DNA from 3 places in the Halomonas caseinilytica genome. Region 3 is predicted to be linked to each of the others. Evidence: riboswitches for the same ligand, from Rfam matches in the RefSeq annotation. Region 3 holds a riboswitch; each other region holds the start of a gene.

Region 1 (5,513 bases), on a different contig from region 3:
GATCGCATCACCTACAAGCAACTCTCCCACGCCCTGGCTCACGGGTTCTCGCCCATCGTCGAGGTGGAATCCCAGGATGGGATCTACACGGTGCGCCTCCACCATGCCAACGGCGTATCCACCCTCACCGACAAGGCAGGGCATACCTGCACCTATTCGGGCACCGGTGAGATTCGCGAACGCCTCGGCGAACTCGGGCTGACCCATGGCGTCCTGACTTGGGACGATCAATGCGGCGACGAAATGATCGGCGTGCCAGGACACGCCATGACACCCGAGGAACGCTTGACTCACGGCACGCGCATCGCCTTCCGCTAATACTCGCCAGCGCCGACATCACGGGCTAATCTGTTTCGGGACGACCGGCCGAAACATCTGGATAGCCCTGCTCGGAGCACACATGCCGCGACGATCCACCTACCTGCACCGTTCCGCGCCACACCTGCCGAGATGGCCCCTGGCGCTGTTGCTCCTCCTGTGGCTGGCCGGTTGCGCCGGCCCCGACCTGGCCACCCGCGATGACGGCAACCTCTCCATGGAGCGCGCCATGATCCTCTCCGAAGCGCGCCAGGCACTCGGAACGCCCTATCGTTTCGGCGGCGACACACCGAGAGGCCTGGACTGCTCGGGACTGGTGCAACTCGCCTACGCCCGAGCGGGCATCAGTGTCCCGCGCACCTCCCGTCGGCAATTCGAGACCCTGCCGCCGATCGATGAGGCGCGCCCGGGCGACCTGCTGTTCTTCGACACCGCCGGAGACGGCAATGCCAGTCACGTGGGCATCTACCTGGGCCATGACCAGATGATCCACGCCCCCGGCCGCGGGCGACGCGTCACGACCACACCAGTGGGGCTGGAATACTGGCAGAAGCGATATCTCGGCGCCGCCGCCCCAGCGCCCTAGCGAGCGTCATGAACGACTTCGCTCGGCCATATCGGCGCTGGATTGCAGCTCGAGGGGCTCATTTGGCGCACGTAAACGACCTCTTTGCGCTTACATCTTGCGCTCTGCCGTCTCGAAGCTAAGCGTGAATTCGACTGAGCATATGGCCAGCGGTTGTTTCCACCGGCGCCTTCATCGTGCAATGCTTGAAGCCGTCGAACCGGCACCGTCTCTCGATGCCATCAACTCAACTGATAGGAGCCTGATATGTCACTGCAACTCGGCGACATCGCGCCAGATTTCACCCAGGAAAGCACCGCTGGCACCATCAATTTCCACGAGTGGGCCGGAGACAACTGGGTCATCCTGTTCTCGCACCCCAAGGACTTCACCCCGGTGTGCACCACCGAGCTCGGCGAAGTCTCGCGGCTCAAGCCGGAGTTCGACAAGCGCAACACCAAGGCGATCGGCCTGTCCGTGGACCCGCTCGAGGATCATGAAGCCTGGGCCGGCGACATTCAGGAAACCCAGGGCCAAGGGTTGAACTTCCCGCTGCTGGCAGACAGCGACCGCAAGGTCAGCAACCTCTACGGCATGATTCACCCCAATGCCAACGACACCCTGACGGTGCGTAGCGTCTTCATCATCGACCCGAACAAGAAGATCCGCCTGACCATCACCTACCCGGCCAGCACCGGCCGCAACTTCGCCGAGGTGCTGCGCGTGCTCGACAGCCTGCAGCTCACCGACGAGCACAAGCTGGCCACCCCGGTGAACTGGCAGGACGGCGACGACTGCATCATCGTTCCCGCCGTGAGCAACGAGGAAGCCAAGACGCTCTTCCCGGAAGGCTGGGACGAGCAGAAGCCTTATCTGCGCCTGGTCAAGCAGCCCAAGCGCTCTTGATCGACACGGTGGCGGCCGAGGTCGCCACCGCTTCATGACGCTGTCATTGAACATTCAAGCCCCGTTAAAACAATGGGGGCTATGCTTGCGCTCCCTTGCTGCAACGCGTGAGGAACGCACGATGATGACGCATCATGCTTTACCCGCCTCCGAGGCAACTCGCTATCGCGCCGGAGGCCTCATCCTGGCCGGCGTCCTGACGCTGGCCCTGGGTTGGGTGATCGCCTGCTGGGAAGTCGGTGGTCTGCCGCTAGGGCTGTTGGGCCTCGCCTCGGCCGTTGCCATCCTGCTTTTCACCGATGAAGACGGCGATACCGATACCCCGAGACCAACCCCGCCTCCCTGCTGCACAGCCTCACGCATGCCTGCCTGCTCACCCTGGCCGTCCTGCAACTCGCCTGACCCCTCTTTACAGGCCCCGACCGGGCACGGATAGTAGAAGGTCGACGACAGGGGCGCCGGACGCCATGCCGCCCGGCTGAGACGCACCCTCATCACCTGACCCGGATAATGCCGGCGGAGGGAGTCGTGCCGGCCCTTCCGGGGCCAGCACCTCCCGCCGCCCGGGAGGCGCCATGCATACCATCGATCTCGCTCACCACCTGGGCCGCGTGCGCGAGACCCGCCCACTGGTTCACAACATCACCAATCATGTCGCCATGAACACCATGGCCAATGTGCTGCTGGCGCATGGGGCCTCGCCGGCCATGGCTCATGCGCGCGAGGAAGTCGGGGAGTTTGCCGCCCTGGCCGGCGCCGTGACGCTCAACATCGGCACGCTGTCGCCCGACTGGGTGAATGCCATGGAAGATGCCGCCCGCGCCGCCACTGACGCCGGAACGCCCTGGGTGCTCGATCCAGTGGCGGTGGGAGCCACGGCCCTGCGCCGCGAGGCCGGCGCCCGGCTGCTGGCACTGTCACCGACTGCGGTGCGTGGCAATGCCTCGGAAATCATGGCCCTGGCCGAACAAGGCCGTGGTGGCCAGGGCGTGGACAGCACCGACACCACCGAGGCGGCGGAGCGTGCCGCCGTGGTGCTGGCCCGACGTACCGGCGCGGTCGTCGCGGTCACCGGCGAGACCGACCTCGTCACCGACGGCAAGCGCCTGGCCCGTGTGGCCGGCGGGCATGCCCTCATGCCACTCGTCACCACACTGGGCTGTGCCCTGACCGGCGTGGTGGGCGCCCACCTGGCCATCGGCGAGGAGCCGTTCGACGCCTGTGTGGCGGCACTGGCCAGCTACGCCGTGGCCGGCAGCATCGCCGGAGAGCATGCCTCGGGTCCCGGCAGTTTCGCCGTGGCCTTCCTCGATGCCCTGCATGCCCTCGACGCCAACACCCTGACGGCCCGTGCCCAACTGGAGATCACCCATGCGACTTGACCTTTCTCTCTACCTGGTCACCGACCCCGAAATGTGCGCCGAACGGGGGCTGGAAGACACCGTTGCTGCCGCCGTGCGCGGAGGCGTGACCCTGGTGCAACTGCGCGACAAGCACGCCAGCGATGCCGAGCTGGTGCCGGTGGCACGACGCTTGAAGACTGTCCTGGCGGGCAGCGGTGTTCCCCTGCTGATCAATGATCGGCTGGAAGTGGCCCTGGCAAGTGGCGCGGATGGCCTGCACATCGGCCAGGACGACGGCGACGTCGACGACGCCCGGGCCGCCCTTGGTCCGGACGCCACCCTCGGCCTCTCGGTACAGACTCACGAACAGCTTGCCAGGATCGAAGCGGGCAAACTCGACTATCTGGGCCTGGGGCCAGTCTTCGCCACACCCAGCAAGCACGATCACGCCGCCCCCCTCGGCTTCGAGGGCCTGGCCGCCCTGGTCGATGCCAGCCCCCTGCCCACGGTGGCCATCGGCGGCCTGAAGGCCGAACATGTCGAGGCCGTGCGCCAGACCGGCGCCAATGGCCTGGCGGTGATCTCGGCGATCTGCGGCAAGCCGGACCCGGAGGCCGCGGCCCGGGACTTCTTTCAGCCCGCGGCCTCCAGCATGCCCCGGCGCTGACTTCGCCGTCAGGCGGTGGGTCGGCGGTTCAGAGCGACCCGCCGCTCGTGATAGGCGATTGCCAGACCACTGACGATGATCAGGGTACCACCGACGAACACCCACAGGTCCGGCACCTCATCCCACAGCCACCAGCCCAGCAGCACGGCCCAGAGCAACGCCGTGTAGTCGAAGGGAGCGGCGAGTGCCGCCGGCGCATAACGAAACGCCAGGGTCAGCCCGATCATGGCACCGACCCCCAGCACGCCAGCCAGCAGGAAGAACGGCCAGTGAATGGGCGCCGGCATCTGCCATACCCAGGGCAGGGTGACCGCCGACACCAGCATCGGCACCAGGGTGGTATAGAAGACCATGGCCCAGAGGTGCTCGCGGTCGCCATAACGACGCGCGGTGATCATCGTCAGGGCATAGAAGATCGCCGCCCCGACCACGATCAGAGCCGCCGGCTGGAAGCTGCTGCCTCCCGGTCGTACCACCACCAGCACGCCGACAAACCCCAGGCAAGTGGCCAGCAAGGTGGTTCGATCGACCCGCTCGCCGAGCAGCGGCACCGACAGCAGGTTCACGAACAACGGTGCGGCAAAGGCGATGGCCGTGGTCTCGGCAAGCGGCAGCAGGGTCAGCCCCCACATGAAGCAGATCATGGTCCCGGTGAAGATCAGGCCACGCATCAGATGAATGCCGGGGCGGCGCGTCGACAACTTGCGTAGTCCGCCATTGAAACGGGCGATCAGCGCAATCAGCGGCAGCGACACCAGGGTACGAAAGAAGATGATCTGCAACGGAGAGTGCGTCTCGCCGAGCCACTTGGTAATGGCATCGCCCAGCGCCAGGCACAGAACCCCACCGCACATGCACAAGATGCCCTTGAACGATGATGACATCTCACCTCCCTAGCATTGTTGCCCCGCGCCGGGCCTCGTGGATGAACCAAAAAAACCACCCCGCCGGCGAGGCCAGCGGGGCGATGTCAACTTGGCTACCAAGCTAATGGCTTCGGCGGGTGGCGACAACCCCGCCCATGGACGTTCAGCGCTTACCGAAGGGGCTGCCTGACTAGAGAGAGGCCTGCACGACCATGCAATCCATCCCCTGTGCCTGCAAGCGTCTGCAAGCGCTACGCGCCTGCCCTTCCTGCATGTCCACCAGTCGCGCCCGATAGACGCCGGCCTCGGCGACATGCGGGACCGCCACACGGGCATCGGCCAGCTCGGCGGTCAGGCGTTCCGCGGCCCGGGCCGCCAGGCTCCGCGCATGATCGGCATTGCTGAAGGCACCGACCTGTACGCCCCAACCTCCCGGGCTCGCCGACGCCGCCTCTTGCTGATCGACAACGCGACGGATCGGGTCGGCATCATGGCGCGCCGTCGAAGCAACAGACACCGTGGATGCCGGCCGTGGCGAGGCACTCCGCTCGGACGCCGACGCCATGGCCGGTTCAGAGGTCGAGACCGGCTCGGGTGTCGATGTCGCTCCCCCAACGCCCGTATCGGCCGTCGCGATGACCTCATCCCGGGAAGGCGAGCTGGCAGGCTGCGAGTCGGCCGCGGAGGCATTGTCGGCACTCGCCAGCATCTGACCGGACGGCGGTGACATCGGACGCTGCGCATCGGGCAATAGATAATCATTGGTGATCCGGGTATCGGCCAGGAAACCACGCCCGTCGCGCAGCGAGGCACGCAGAAAGCCACGATCCAGCAGATTGGCCATGTGC
Region 2 (5,513 bases), on a different contig from region 3:
AGCCCTCGCAGCCGGCCACCGTCTCGATGGAGTCGGCGATCACCTCCCGCGACACCAGCGAGTACTTCATGCCCTCGGTGCCGTTGGCGATGCCATCGGAAATGGTGATGGTATTGAAGATCACTCCTTTGCCACCCGCCGCGTCGGCCCCGGCACTGGCCCGATCGGCCAGTTCGGCGAGATGGCTGTTGCAGGGCGTGACCTGGCTCCAGGTCGAGGCAATGCCCACCTGCGGCTTGCTGAAGTCGTCATCGGAAAAGCCGACCGCACGTAACATGGCGCGGCTGGCCGACTTGCCGACGCCATCTACCACCGGGGCGGAATATCGACGACGTGCATCACTTGGCGTATCGCTCATGCGGGCTCTCCTCGGGTCGCTAGTCCTGGTTGTCATATAAAAAGTCGACGAGCGGGCCCTTTCGCGTAAAAGGCCTGGCCTTCAGAGAGTGACCGGGCATGCCCGCGCTGACAACCCGTTCGTGGCCGAGGATGGCCTCCCCAACAGCGTCAGCGGCAGGGATGGACGGCGTCGTGGAACGCCAGTTCCTTGGCCACCGTCTCGCGGAAGCGCTCGGCCATCCGCGAGAAGTCGGTGTCATCGAGCCCGGCCGCCTCTTCGTCCAGGCGCTGGCGCAGCCAGTCGACGAAAGCCTGGAAGTCCGGGTTGTCATGCAGGTCGATCCACTCGCCCATCAGTGGATGCAGGCCCTCGGTCCGGGAAATCCGGGTCGCCCAAGCCAGGTAGAGCCATTCGGTGACCACCAGCACCGCCAGTATCTCGGCATAGCGGCCACTTGCGGAAGCCTGGCCGCCCATGCCGACCTCGTGAAGCAGGTGCCGGAAATCACGGGTCGCCGGCAGGTGGTCGGCTCGGGCCGACACGCCAAAGGCCTCGAAGGTACGCTGGAAGGTGCTGTTCTCGTCGCTGGTCAACATGCCCATGAACTGTCCCAGCACCACGCGATCCGCCATGCTCGGCGCATGACCGATGGCGTGACCGATCAAGGCGGTGAAGGGGTCCACGAACCCATAGTCCTGCACCATGTAGGCCGCGAAACGCTTGCCCTCCAGACGCCCGGCGGCCAGATCGTCGAACAGCGGGTGGTGCACCGTGGCGGACCAGTCGGGCTCGCTGATCTCGCGCAGCCAGTCGGTGATGCGAGGGGCTTTCCGGCCCGAGGCCCAGGCTCGCCAGCTGTCACGCGTGGTCATGACGTGCCTCCTTCGCCGACAGAGGGGCGCGTGTGGCTGGCCAACACCAGGCAATCAACAGACTGACCAGGGTGGACGCCACCAGAGCGCAGAGAAACGGCGAGAGCGTGGGAATGCCGCCCGGGAAGCTGGCCGCCTGTACGCCTGCCATCAGGCTCCCCTGGGTTACCCAGCCAGGCACGATCGCACCGACCAGGCCAGCCACGCCGCCGGCCATCGCCGCCACCGAGCTCATCCGATGCCAGACACCCAGCAATACCGGCACCACAGTGGCGGCACACAGCAGGTCGGCGATCAAAAACAGCCGCAGCACGGAGAGCTCCTGCAAGGCGACCACCACCACCGGGAGCATCAGCAGCACGGTCACCAACCGGGCGGTGCCGATGGACAGGCCGCGGCGCCCGGAGCCAGCCACCACCAGCGAGGCAATGGCGTTCTGCAGGGTATCCACGCTCGAGGCCACCAAGGTGACGGCCAGTACCAGTGCCGGCACGCCCAGCCAGCTCGGCGCCTCGGCCAGCAGGGCGAAGAAGGGAATCGGCGGCTCGCCCAGCGGCAACCCATGCATGACGGCCAGCATGCCGAGCCCCCCGATGGCCATGATCACCAGCAGCACACCGGCCCCACCCAGCAGAGCGCCGCGTCCCAGTGCACGATTCGTCTCGGCGGCCCAGACGCGCTGCCAATAGCCCTGGTGGAACAGCTCTGCCGCCGTGACCGCGATGATCAGGGTCAGGGCCACCGAGAGCGCATTCACCGAAGGCGCGGTCGGCATTTCAGCGTTCTCCGGCAAGGGCGGCAGCACCCAGATCACCACGCCAACCACCAGCACCAGGAGCGCCAGCAACAGCCAGCCCTGCCAGCGATCCGTGGCCAGGCTGGCGCGCAGCCCGCCCACGGCCGTGTACACCAGGGTGGCCACCGCTACCCCCATCACCACCAGCCACGACGGCACCTCGGACAGCAAGGAGGCGATCGCGCCGATGGCCGTCAACTCGGCGGCCAGGAAACAGGCCATGTAAAGAATCGAGACAAGCGTGACCCAGCGGCGCACGCCCTGCCCGTAGCACGCCTCGGCGAACTCGCCGATGCTGCGCCCCTCGGGCAGATAACGACGGATCACCGGGCCATACAGACTCAGCACGATAAAGGGTAAGGAGGAGCCGATCGCATAGCCGGCCAGCGCCAACGGCCCCACCATGGCACCGATTTCCGGTGGCGCGAAGAGAATCCAGGCGCCCATGCCCGAAGCCAGGAATGACACGCCCAGCGAGCGGGCACTCTGGGAGTTCCGCGCCGTCACATAGTCGTCGAGGGGGCCATCGGCCCGGCGAGCCCGCAGGCCCAGATAGGCAAAACACAGCAGCGCCGCGCCAAGCACGGCTGACGTCAGGTAAGGCATGTCGCACTTCCTCCGCCGGTGTGAACCGGATCAGGTTCCAGGGTCAGCGCCACGCGCTCTCTCAGCCCCGTCGGTACGAGACTCCCCTGGCGACAGTGAATGAATTGTGGGGCACAGGGTGCAGAAATCCCCGTGCGCATGACGGCCCGAAAGGACCGCCCGACAGCATGCCACACTCAGCAGTGGAAGACGAACAGTGGCTCGGCTGGGCATGACAAAGAGGCACCGGGGACAAGCCGAAGAGGAGGTCCGACGCCAAGGAATGGCGTCGGTAGCGTACAGGGAGGTATTCACAGCGCCTCCTCGCAGGCTTGTCGACGGATTGATTTTGCCCCTGGCGGATATCGTTCTTGATCCTCGATAGTTCCGGGCAGTCGCTCAGAACGCCGTCTCGAGCATCTCGGTCACCCTCAGCCGCTCATCGACCAGGCAGATCCGCCGCCACTTGTCGAAGGTCAGGCAAGGGTGGGAAGCCCCGAAGGCCACCACATCGCCGACCCGGACATCGTCGGCGCCCTCGGGCAGGCGGATGAAGGCGTGCTGGTCCATCAGCTTGGTGAGCTCCCAGCCTTCGACGCTCAGGGCCTCGTCCGCCGAGCCGCCCTCACGATAGCGGCGCAGCGGCTCGGGCAGGTGATCGAAGCCGATGTCCCGCTTGCCGAGCGCGATGATCGCCAGCCCCGGCTCGGGCAACGACTGTATCTGGGCGAAGACCTCGAGCGCCGGTCGCAACCCTTCGTGCAGATCGGGCCGACGCGACAGCACACCACGCTGAGCCTGGCGGTAGATGCCGTGATCGTGCACTACATAGCAGCCAGGACGGATCACCGGCGTGAAGCGTGAACGCAGTTCGGCGGCATCGAAAGCCTCGGCGATCAGGTCATACCAGGCCGACCCCGAGGCGGTGATGATCGGGGCATCCACGGTAAACCGACCCTCGCCATCCAAGCGACGAGCGGCCTCGATCAGCCGGGCGGCGTAATCGCGAATCGCCGGCACCGGGTCTTCGGCATGCACCACTCCCTCGTAGCCCTCCATGCCGGCCAGCGCCAGGCCCGGTTCAGCGTCGACGACTCGAGCCAGCTCGCTCACCGCCTCGACGGAACGACAGCCAGTGCGCCCGCCTTCGACGCCCAGCTCGATCAATACCTTGAGGGTCAGGCCGCGCTCGTCGAAGAAGCGCCCCAGGGCCCGAGCATTGTCCTCGCCGTCGACCACGCAGTAAAAATCGGCGCCGGCTTCGAGCAGATCGGCGATGATCGCCATGTTGGCACATCCCACCAGCTGGTTGGCCATCAGTAACCGTTCGACCCCGCTGACGAAGGCCGCGCGGCACTGTGGCGCGGTGGCCAGGGTGATTCCCCAGGCGCCGGCCTCGAGCTGACGGCGAAACAGCTCGGGCGTCATGGTGGTCTTGCCGTGCGGCGCCAACTGGGCGCCATGCGCCTCGGCGAAACGCTGCATCCACGCCAGGTTGTGCGCCAACGGCGCCGCCTGTATCGCGGCTGCCGGCAGGCTCACGCCCTCCAGCAGTGAAGCCCCGGATTCCGGGGTTCCCTTGTTGCCCATCTTCGGCGCCGTCTCGTGCATCTCGTCACTCCTCGTTTGCGGGCCTCGGCCTTGCGAAATGCCTGTCCGACGGCCGGCCTGATAAAAACTTTCACAGATATTGATTTGTTGTTAGAAAATACCATAACGTATTCGACAGACAACCACAGCCACTCTCGAGGCCATTGGCCACACCCCAGGAGACAGCGGTGACTCAGGACATCGACATTCTGTCGCGCATCACCAGCGATTTCGCCGGCTTGCGTGACGCCGAAAAGAAGGTCGCCGAGTTGATCTTCGCCGATATCGACTTCGTCAGCGAGGCTAGCATCGGCGCCATCGCCGAGCGGGCCGACGTCAGCGACGCCAGCGTGACCCGCTTCGCCCGTGCCGTGGGGTGCCAGAATGTACGCGACCTCAAGCTGCGCCTGGCCCGCGCCCTGGCGGCCGGACGACGCTTCATCCAGGATGCCGGCGATACCGATGGGCTCGGCGCTGTCTACGACATCGCCACCCAGACGCTCGGCGTCAATCGCGAGCTGATGGAACAGGCCGACGTGGCGGGCGCCATCGATCTGCTCGACGGCGCCCGCCAGATCCTGGTGTTCGGTGCCGGCGGCGGCTCCACCATGCTGGCCCAGGAACTGCAGTTCCGGCTGGTCCGGCTCGGGTATGCGATCAGCGCCTACCCGCAATCGCTGCTGCCACGCATGGTGGCCTCGACCCTGGAAGCCGACGACGTGGTGGTCACCCTCTCGGTGAGCGGTTACACGCCCGAGATCGTCGAGTCGGCACAGATCGCCCGCCAGTACGGCGCGCGAGTCGTGGCGATCACCGCCAACGGCTCGCCCCTGTCCGAGAACGCCGATGTCGTGCTGCCGGTGGCCACCCGCGAGACCGACTTCATCTATCACCCCTCGGCATCCCGCTATGCCGTGCTCGCCGCCATCGATGTGCTGGCCCTCGAGCTCGCTCTGCGTCACCAGGACCGCTCCCGCGACAAGCTGCGCCGGCTCAAGATCACCCTGGACGCCCATCGCGGCGGCGACAACCGCCAGCCACTCGGGGACTGACCATGCATTTCGACCTGTTGATTCGCGGCGCCACGGTGCTCGACGGCACCGGTAGCGCCCCCTTCCCGGCCGACGTCGCCGTGAACGGCGAACGCATCGCCGCCGTGGGAAGGCTCGATGCGGACGACGCCACGACCGTCATCGAGGCTCACGGACGCCATCTGGCGCCGGGCTTCATCGATGTCCACACCCACGACGACACCAATGTCATCCGCACGCCCGAGATGCGGCCCAAGCTGTCCCAGGGCGTGACCACGGTGGTGGTGGGCAACTGCGGC
Region 3 (5,513 bases):
CAAGGTGGTGGAAACGTCGCGCATCACCTCCTGGAAATTCTGCGACATATGGTTGAGGGCGCGATCGGTGTAGACCACCGAGTATTCGAGCAGTCCGTCGGGGTCGACATCGGGTAGCAAGCCGGCCATTTCTCTCTCCATCGTGGGTGGCGCATCAAGCGTATTCCGAGGATATGCGCAATCCGTGCCGTAGACCAGCCTATCCTATGCCGATTCATAAGTAGGCCGCTAATGGAGTGGCCAGGGCGACAGCGGCGCAGGCCTGGGCAAAAGGAAAAACCGGACTCGGTAACCCAGAGAGGGCAACCAGGGAATGCCGACGATAGTGCGGGAATGTCGGTGGGGTAGCCGGGTCGTGGCAACGACCCGGCCCGGTGCCAGGATCAGACCTCCTTGTAGAGTTCGGCACCTTGTTCGCGGAATTTTGCGGCCTGCTCCTCCATGCCTTTCCTGACCGCTTCGCGGTCGCCATCGAGGCCCTTCTCCCTGGCGTAGTCGCGGACCTCCTGACTGATCTTCATCGAGCAGAACTTGGGCCCGCACATGGAACAGAAGTGGGCGACCTTGGCCGAGTCCTTGGGCAGGGTCTCGTCGTGATACTCCCGAGCGGTGTCCGGGTCCAGGCCGAGGTTGAACTGGTCCTCCCAGCGAAATTCGAAGCGTGCCTTCGACAGGGCATTGTCACGACGCTGGGCGGCCGGATGGCCCTTCGCGAGGTCGGCGGCGTGCGCGGCGATCTTGTAGGTGATGATGCCGGTCTTGACGTCGTCCTTGTTGGGCAGGCCCAGGTGTTCCTTGGGCGTCACATAGCAGAGCATAGCGCAGCCATACCAGCCGATCATGGCCGCACCGATTCCCGAGGTGATGTGGTCGTAACCGGGGGCGATGTCGGTGACCAGCGGCCCCAGGGTGTAGAAGGGAGCCTCGTCACACTCGCGGAGTTGCTTGTCCATGTTTTCCTTGATCAGGTGCATGGGCACATGGCCGGGACCTTCGATCATTACCTGGACATCGTGCTCCCAGGCGATCCGGGTCAGTTCGCCCAGCGTCTCGAGTTCGGCGAACTGGGCCTCGTCGTTGGCATCGGCCACCGAGCCGGGGCGCAGTCCATCGCCCAGCGAGAAGGCAACGTCATATTGCTTGCAGATCTCGCAGATTTCCTCGAAGTGGGTATAGAGAAAACTCTCCTGATGATGGTAGAGGCACCACTTGGCCATGATCGAGCCACCGCGCGAGACGATGCCGGTGGTGCGCTTGGCGGTCAGCGGCACGTAGCGCAGCAGCACGCCAGCATGAATGGTGAAGTAGTCCACGCCTTGTTCGGCCTGTTCGATCAGGGTGTCGCGGAACACCTCCCAGGTCAGGTCCTCGGCCACGCCCTTGACCTTCTCGAGCGCCTGGTAGATGGGCACGGTGCCGATCGGCACCGGGGCGTTGCGGATGATCCACTCGCGAGTCTCGTGGATGTTCTGGCCGGTAGAGAGATCCATGATGGTATCCGCGCCCCAGCGGATGCCCCAGGTCATCTTGTCGACCTCGTCCTCGATGGACGAGGTCACCGCCGAGTTGCCCAGGTTACCGTTGATCTTCACCAGGAAGTTGCGGCCGATGATCATTGGCTCGGATTCCGGGTGGTTGATGTTGTTGGGAATGATGGCGCGTCCGGCGGCCACTTCGGCACGCACGAATTCGGGGGTGATCTCCTCGGGCAGGCGGGCGCCGAAGCTTTCGCCAGCGTGCTGATGGCCGAGGATGCGCTCGACCTCTTCGGTACCCAGCGCTTGCCGGCGCTGGTTCTCGCGGATGGCGATGAACTCCATCTCGGGCGTGATGATGCCCTGGCGCGCATAGTGAAGCTGGGTGACGTTGCGACCGGGCTTGGCGCGGCGGGGTGTACGGGTCAGATCGAAGCGCAGCGGAGCGAGCATCGGGTCATTGGCGCGGCGCTGGCCGTACTCGGAGGTTGGGCCGTCGAGGCGTTCGGTGTCGCCGCGCTCCTCGATCCAGGCGCGGCGCAGTTCGGGCAGGCCACGACGCAGGTCGATGCTGGCCTCGGGGTCGGTATAGGGGCCAGAGGTGTCGTAGACCAGCAGTGGAGGATTGTCCTCGTCGGGACCGGAAGTCTGGGTCGGGGACAGGGAAATTTCACGGAAGGGCACTCGGATGTCCGGACGCGAGCCTTCCACGAAGATCTTGCGCGAGCCGGGCAGGGCCTGAATGGCGGCGTCGTCGACGCGCGCGCTTTCGGCGAGAAAATGGTCGGTCTTTGCCATCGGTCGGTCTCCCTTTGCTTGGATGATGTTGTTCAGGGAGGACAGCTGGGAAGGACATTGGCAGCCGGGCGGGAAGGCCCGACGGCGTGTCGCTTGATCCCTACGCTGGTCCTAGCCAGTTCAGGTTCAACGGGATCCATGCTGTCTCCGCATGATCTCAGCCGTCGTCAACGGCACCCCGTCAAGCGTGGTGTTGCCCGCCGTTGCTGGCGGACGGGTTCAGTGCCGGGAAGTCTCTGCCTGGAGCCCGGGGCTGATCCGGTGACAGGTCTACGAGGAGGCGCTATGAACCCATCCCTGGGCGCTACCTACGCCATTCATGGCGTAGGACCTCCTCTACGACCTGTCTCCGATGCCCCTTGCGTCCGCGCAGCCGGCAATGGATATCAAGGCAGTGGGCTAGTTTGCGCCATCCAGCCCCATTTGCCAGAAGTCGATCTCCAGTCGGGTGGCGTCGCGGAAGATGGTGGCCAGACGTGCGAAACGCTCGGGCGTGACCTCTGCCAGGCGGGCATCGAGCCAGGCGACTTCGTCGCGCATGGCGCCTTGGAAGTCGTCGCTTTCGTACATGGCGATCCAGGCATCGAAGGGGTTGTCGCCGCCGCGTATGGTGTCCTGGCGTGCATTCAGCCAGTTGGCGATTTCGCCGTAACCCACCAGGCAGGGGGCGAGCGCCACGTGCAGGTCGAGCAGGTCGCCGCGATTGCCGGTGTCCAGTACGTAGCGGGTGTAGGCCAGGGTGGCGCGGGCTTCGGGTAGCCTGGCCAGGTCATCCTTGGAAATGCCCCATTCGCGGCAGAATCCCACGTGCAGGTCGAGTTCCACGTCGAGGATGGTCTTGAGCCCCTCGAAGGCATGGCGCAGCTCGTTCAGGTCGTGGCTCTTGTAGGCGGCCAGGGCATAGGCCCGAGAGAAATGGATCAGGAACAGGTAATCCTGCTGCAGGTAGTGGCGAAAGGCTGCCGGCTCGAGGCTGCCGTTGCCGAGGGAGCGGACGAAATCGTGCTCGATATAGGCGCGCCAGTCCTGCTGGCAGGCGTCGGTCAGGTCGCTGAAACGATAACCCATCATGTCTCCGGTGTCGGGATCCGGAAGGTGGGCGAAGCGAAACAAGGAGGGAGGACTGACAAGCGGAGAGGTCGAGTCCACCGCCTGATTCCCTACGCCGGTTCACGTGCGCACGAGGTCGCACCTACCCGGATCAGGTTCCACGGGATCAACGCTGTGTTCGTCGCGAACGCGCGTCATCTCAGCCGGCCCAACCGGCACCCCGTCAAGCGAGTAGCCTCAGTCTAGCAGTTTGCTCGGCAATGAAAAGTCCTCGTCGTCACTTGCCGATGCCCTGTCCCTGAGCGGGCAGGCGGCGTGCCCAATCCCGCGAAAACGACTGGAGCGGCATGTCGCGGGGATGTTCCACCGGCGGGGGCGCCGGTTCGGCGTCGCCCTCGACGGGTGTCGGCAGCGTCAGTTCTTGAAGCACGGTGGGCGGTGTCGTCTCACTGGGAACCAGTAACAGGCCGCGTTGCCGTAGACGCCGGCCGATGGTGAGACTGCTGCTCAGGCGAACCAGGGGGGCTGCCAGCATCAGACCCAGCCATACCGGTGTCAGCCACCAGAAGAAGGTCGGCGTGTACCACCAGGTGGCCCAGGCCCAGCAGACGCCGGCCAGGGTGCCAGGCCAGGTGTGGCGTAGCGCCTCGCGCCAGGGAAGAGCTCGCCCCTCGCGGGATTGGGGGTTCCAGGCGACGGTGCGCCCGATGAGTACTTCGATCACGAAGCGACTGTGGAAGACCATCATCAAGGGAGCGATCAGCATGGCGAACAGGGCTTCCAGCAGGGCGCTGTTCACCAGCCGGGTTCGGCCGCCGTAGTGGTCCGGGTGCTTGCGCAGGGCCAGGCAGACGCCCAGGACCTTGGGCATCAGCAGCATCGCCAGGGTGCCACCCAGCAATGGCATGATCAGGTTGGGTGGGGCGATCGGCCAGTCGGGAAAGAGCTGGGCATTGGACGTGAAGAAGTTGGGCTCGATCAGGGCGCGCATCAGGGCATCAATGGTGCTGACCACCAGGATTGCCAGCCAGATCAGCGATGACAGATAGGCCAGGGCACCGCACAGGAAGTGCACACGGCTGACCATGTGCAGGCCGCTGCCTCCCAGCAGTCGAAGGTGTTGCAGGTTGCCCTGGACCCAGCGGCGATCACGCTTGGCGTAATCGAGGATATGGCTCGGCATTTCCTCGAAGCTGCCGCCCAGGTCGGTGCGCATGCGCACTTCCCAGCCGGCACGCCGGAGCAAGGCGGCCTCGACGAAGTCGTGGCTCAGGATGTCGCCGCCGAGCGGCGGACGGCCGGGCAGTTCCGGGAGTCCGCAATGCCGGGTGAAGGCCTCGACGCGCATGATGGCATTGTGCCCGAAGTAGTTGGCGGCGTCGGACTGCCAGAAGCTCAACCCGGTGGCGAGCATGGGCGCATAGACCGCGGCGGCGAATTGGTTGGCGCGGCCGAACAGGCTGTCCTGGCGAACCGGGATCGGTACCGTCTGCAGCAGGCCAAGGCGTGGGTTGGCTTCCATCTCCGCGATCAGCTCGTGCACCGTGTCGCCGCTCATCACGCTGTCGGCGTCGAGCACCAGCATGAAATCGTAGTGTCGTCCCCAGCGCTGGCAGAAGTCACCGAGATTGCCGGCCTTGCGACCGGCATTGCTGTTGCGGTGGCGGTAGTGGAGCTGGCAATGGTCGGCGAGGCGATGCTGCAGTGCGGCCATGGTGGTGCGTTCTCGGGCGATCGTCTCGGCGTCGGTGCTGTCGCTGAGCACGAAGGCCTCGATGTGTCGTGCTTCGGTGACAGGGGGCAGGTCCCGGCAGGTGGCCTCGAGACCGGCGGCCACTCGCTCGACATCCTCGTTGTGGATCGGCATGACCAGTACGGTACGCGAATGCACATCCTTGGGCGGTCGGGGCGGCGACGCCTTGGCCAGGCTGAGGGGGTCACGGCCGGTCAGCGTCAGCGCGAAGCCGATGATGCCGCTCCAGAAAGCGATGGCGATCCAGCCGAAGGTCACGGCGAACAGCCCCAGGATGACGAGTTCCAGGGGCGTCAAGCCGCCGACGTGGAGGATGCGGAACATGGTCCACAGCCCCAGGCTGGTCGTGGCGGCGACCAGCAGGGCAAAGACCAGGCGACGCGTGCGCCGGAAAGGAACGGGGGCCGCGATGGCTCGGGAGTCAACGTCGCTCATCG

What was found. Region 3 has a riboswitch for thiamine pyrophosphate ahead of thiC (phosphomethylpyrimidine synthase ThiC). Riboswitches for the same ligand answer to the same signal wherever they lie in the genome.
Region 1: another riboswitch for thiamine pyrophosphate. It lies ahead of thiM (hydroxyethylthiazole kinase); the one in region 3 lies ahead of thiC (phosphomethylpyrimidine synthase ThiC).
Region 2: another riboswitch for thiamine pyrophosphate. It lies ahead of HSDC_RS11400 (SLC5/6 family protein); the one in region 3 lies ahead of thiC (phosphomethylpyrimidine synthase ThiC).

Annotation. Positions count from the first base shown of each region.
Region 1 covers NZ_BDEO01000018.1:76,535-82,047, forward strand. The annotation lists gene HSDC_RS16025 (DUF6482 family protein) at 1-318, shown strand, start outside; gene HSDC_RS16030 (C40 family peptidase) at 401-904, shown strand; gene HSDC_RS16035 (peroxiredoxin) at 1,151-1,789, shown strand; TPP riboswitch at 2,231-2,331, shown strand; gene thiM (hydroxyethylthiazole kinase) at 2,365-3,171, shown strand; gene thiE (thiamine phosphate synthase) at 3,161-3,799, shown strand; gene HSDC_RS16055 (DMT family transporter) at 3,808-4,683, opposite strand; gene HSDC_RS16060 (serine hydrolase) at 4,856-5,513, opposite strand, start outside.
Region 2 covers NZ_BDEO01000009.1:76,787-82,299, forward strand. The annotation lists gene ilvD (dihydroxy-acid dehydratase) at 1-358, opposite strand, end outside; gene HSDC_RS11395 (TenA family protein) at 508-1,212, opposite strand; gene HSDC_RS11400 (SLC5/6 family protein) at 1,199-2,614, opposite strand; TPP riboswitch at 2,604-2,712, opposite strand; gene HSDC_RS11405 (amino acid deaminase) at 2,993-4,204, opposite strand; gene HSDC_RS11410 (MurR/RpiR family transcriptional regulator) at 4,372-5,235, shown strand; gene HSDC_RS11415 (N-acyl-D-amino-acid deacylase family protein) at 5,238-5,513, shown strand, end outside.
Region 3 covers NZ_BDEO01000001.1:225,354-230,866, forward strand. The annotation lists gene HSDC_RS00990 (aminotransferase class V-fold PLP-dependent enzyme) at 1-129, opposite strand, end outside; gene thiC (phosphomethylpyrimidine synthase ThiC) at 384-2,273, opposite strand; TPP riboswitch at 2,354-2,464, opposite strand; gene tenA (thiaminase II) at 2,673-3,341, opposite strand; TPP riboswitch at 3,413-3,556, opposite strand; gene mdoH (glucans biosynthesis glucosyltransferase MdoH) at 3,601-5,511, opposite strand; gene HSDC_RS01010 (OpgD/OpgG family glucan biosynthesis protein) at 5,498-5,513, opposite strand, start outside.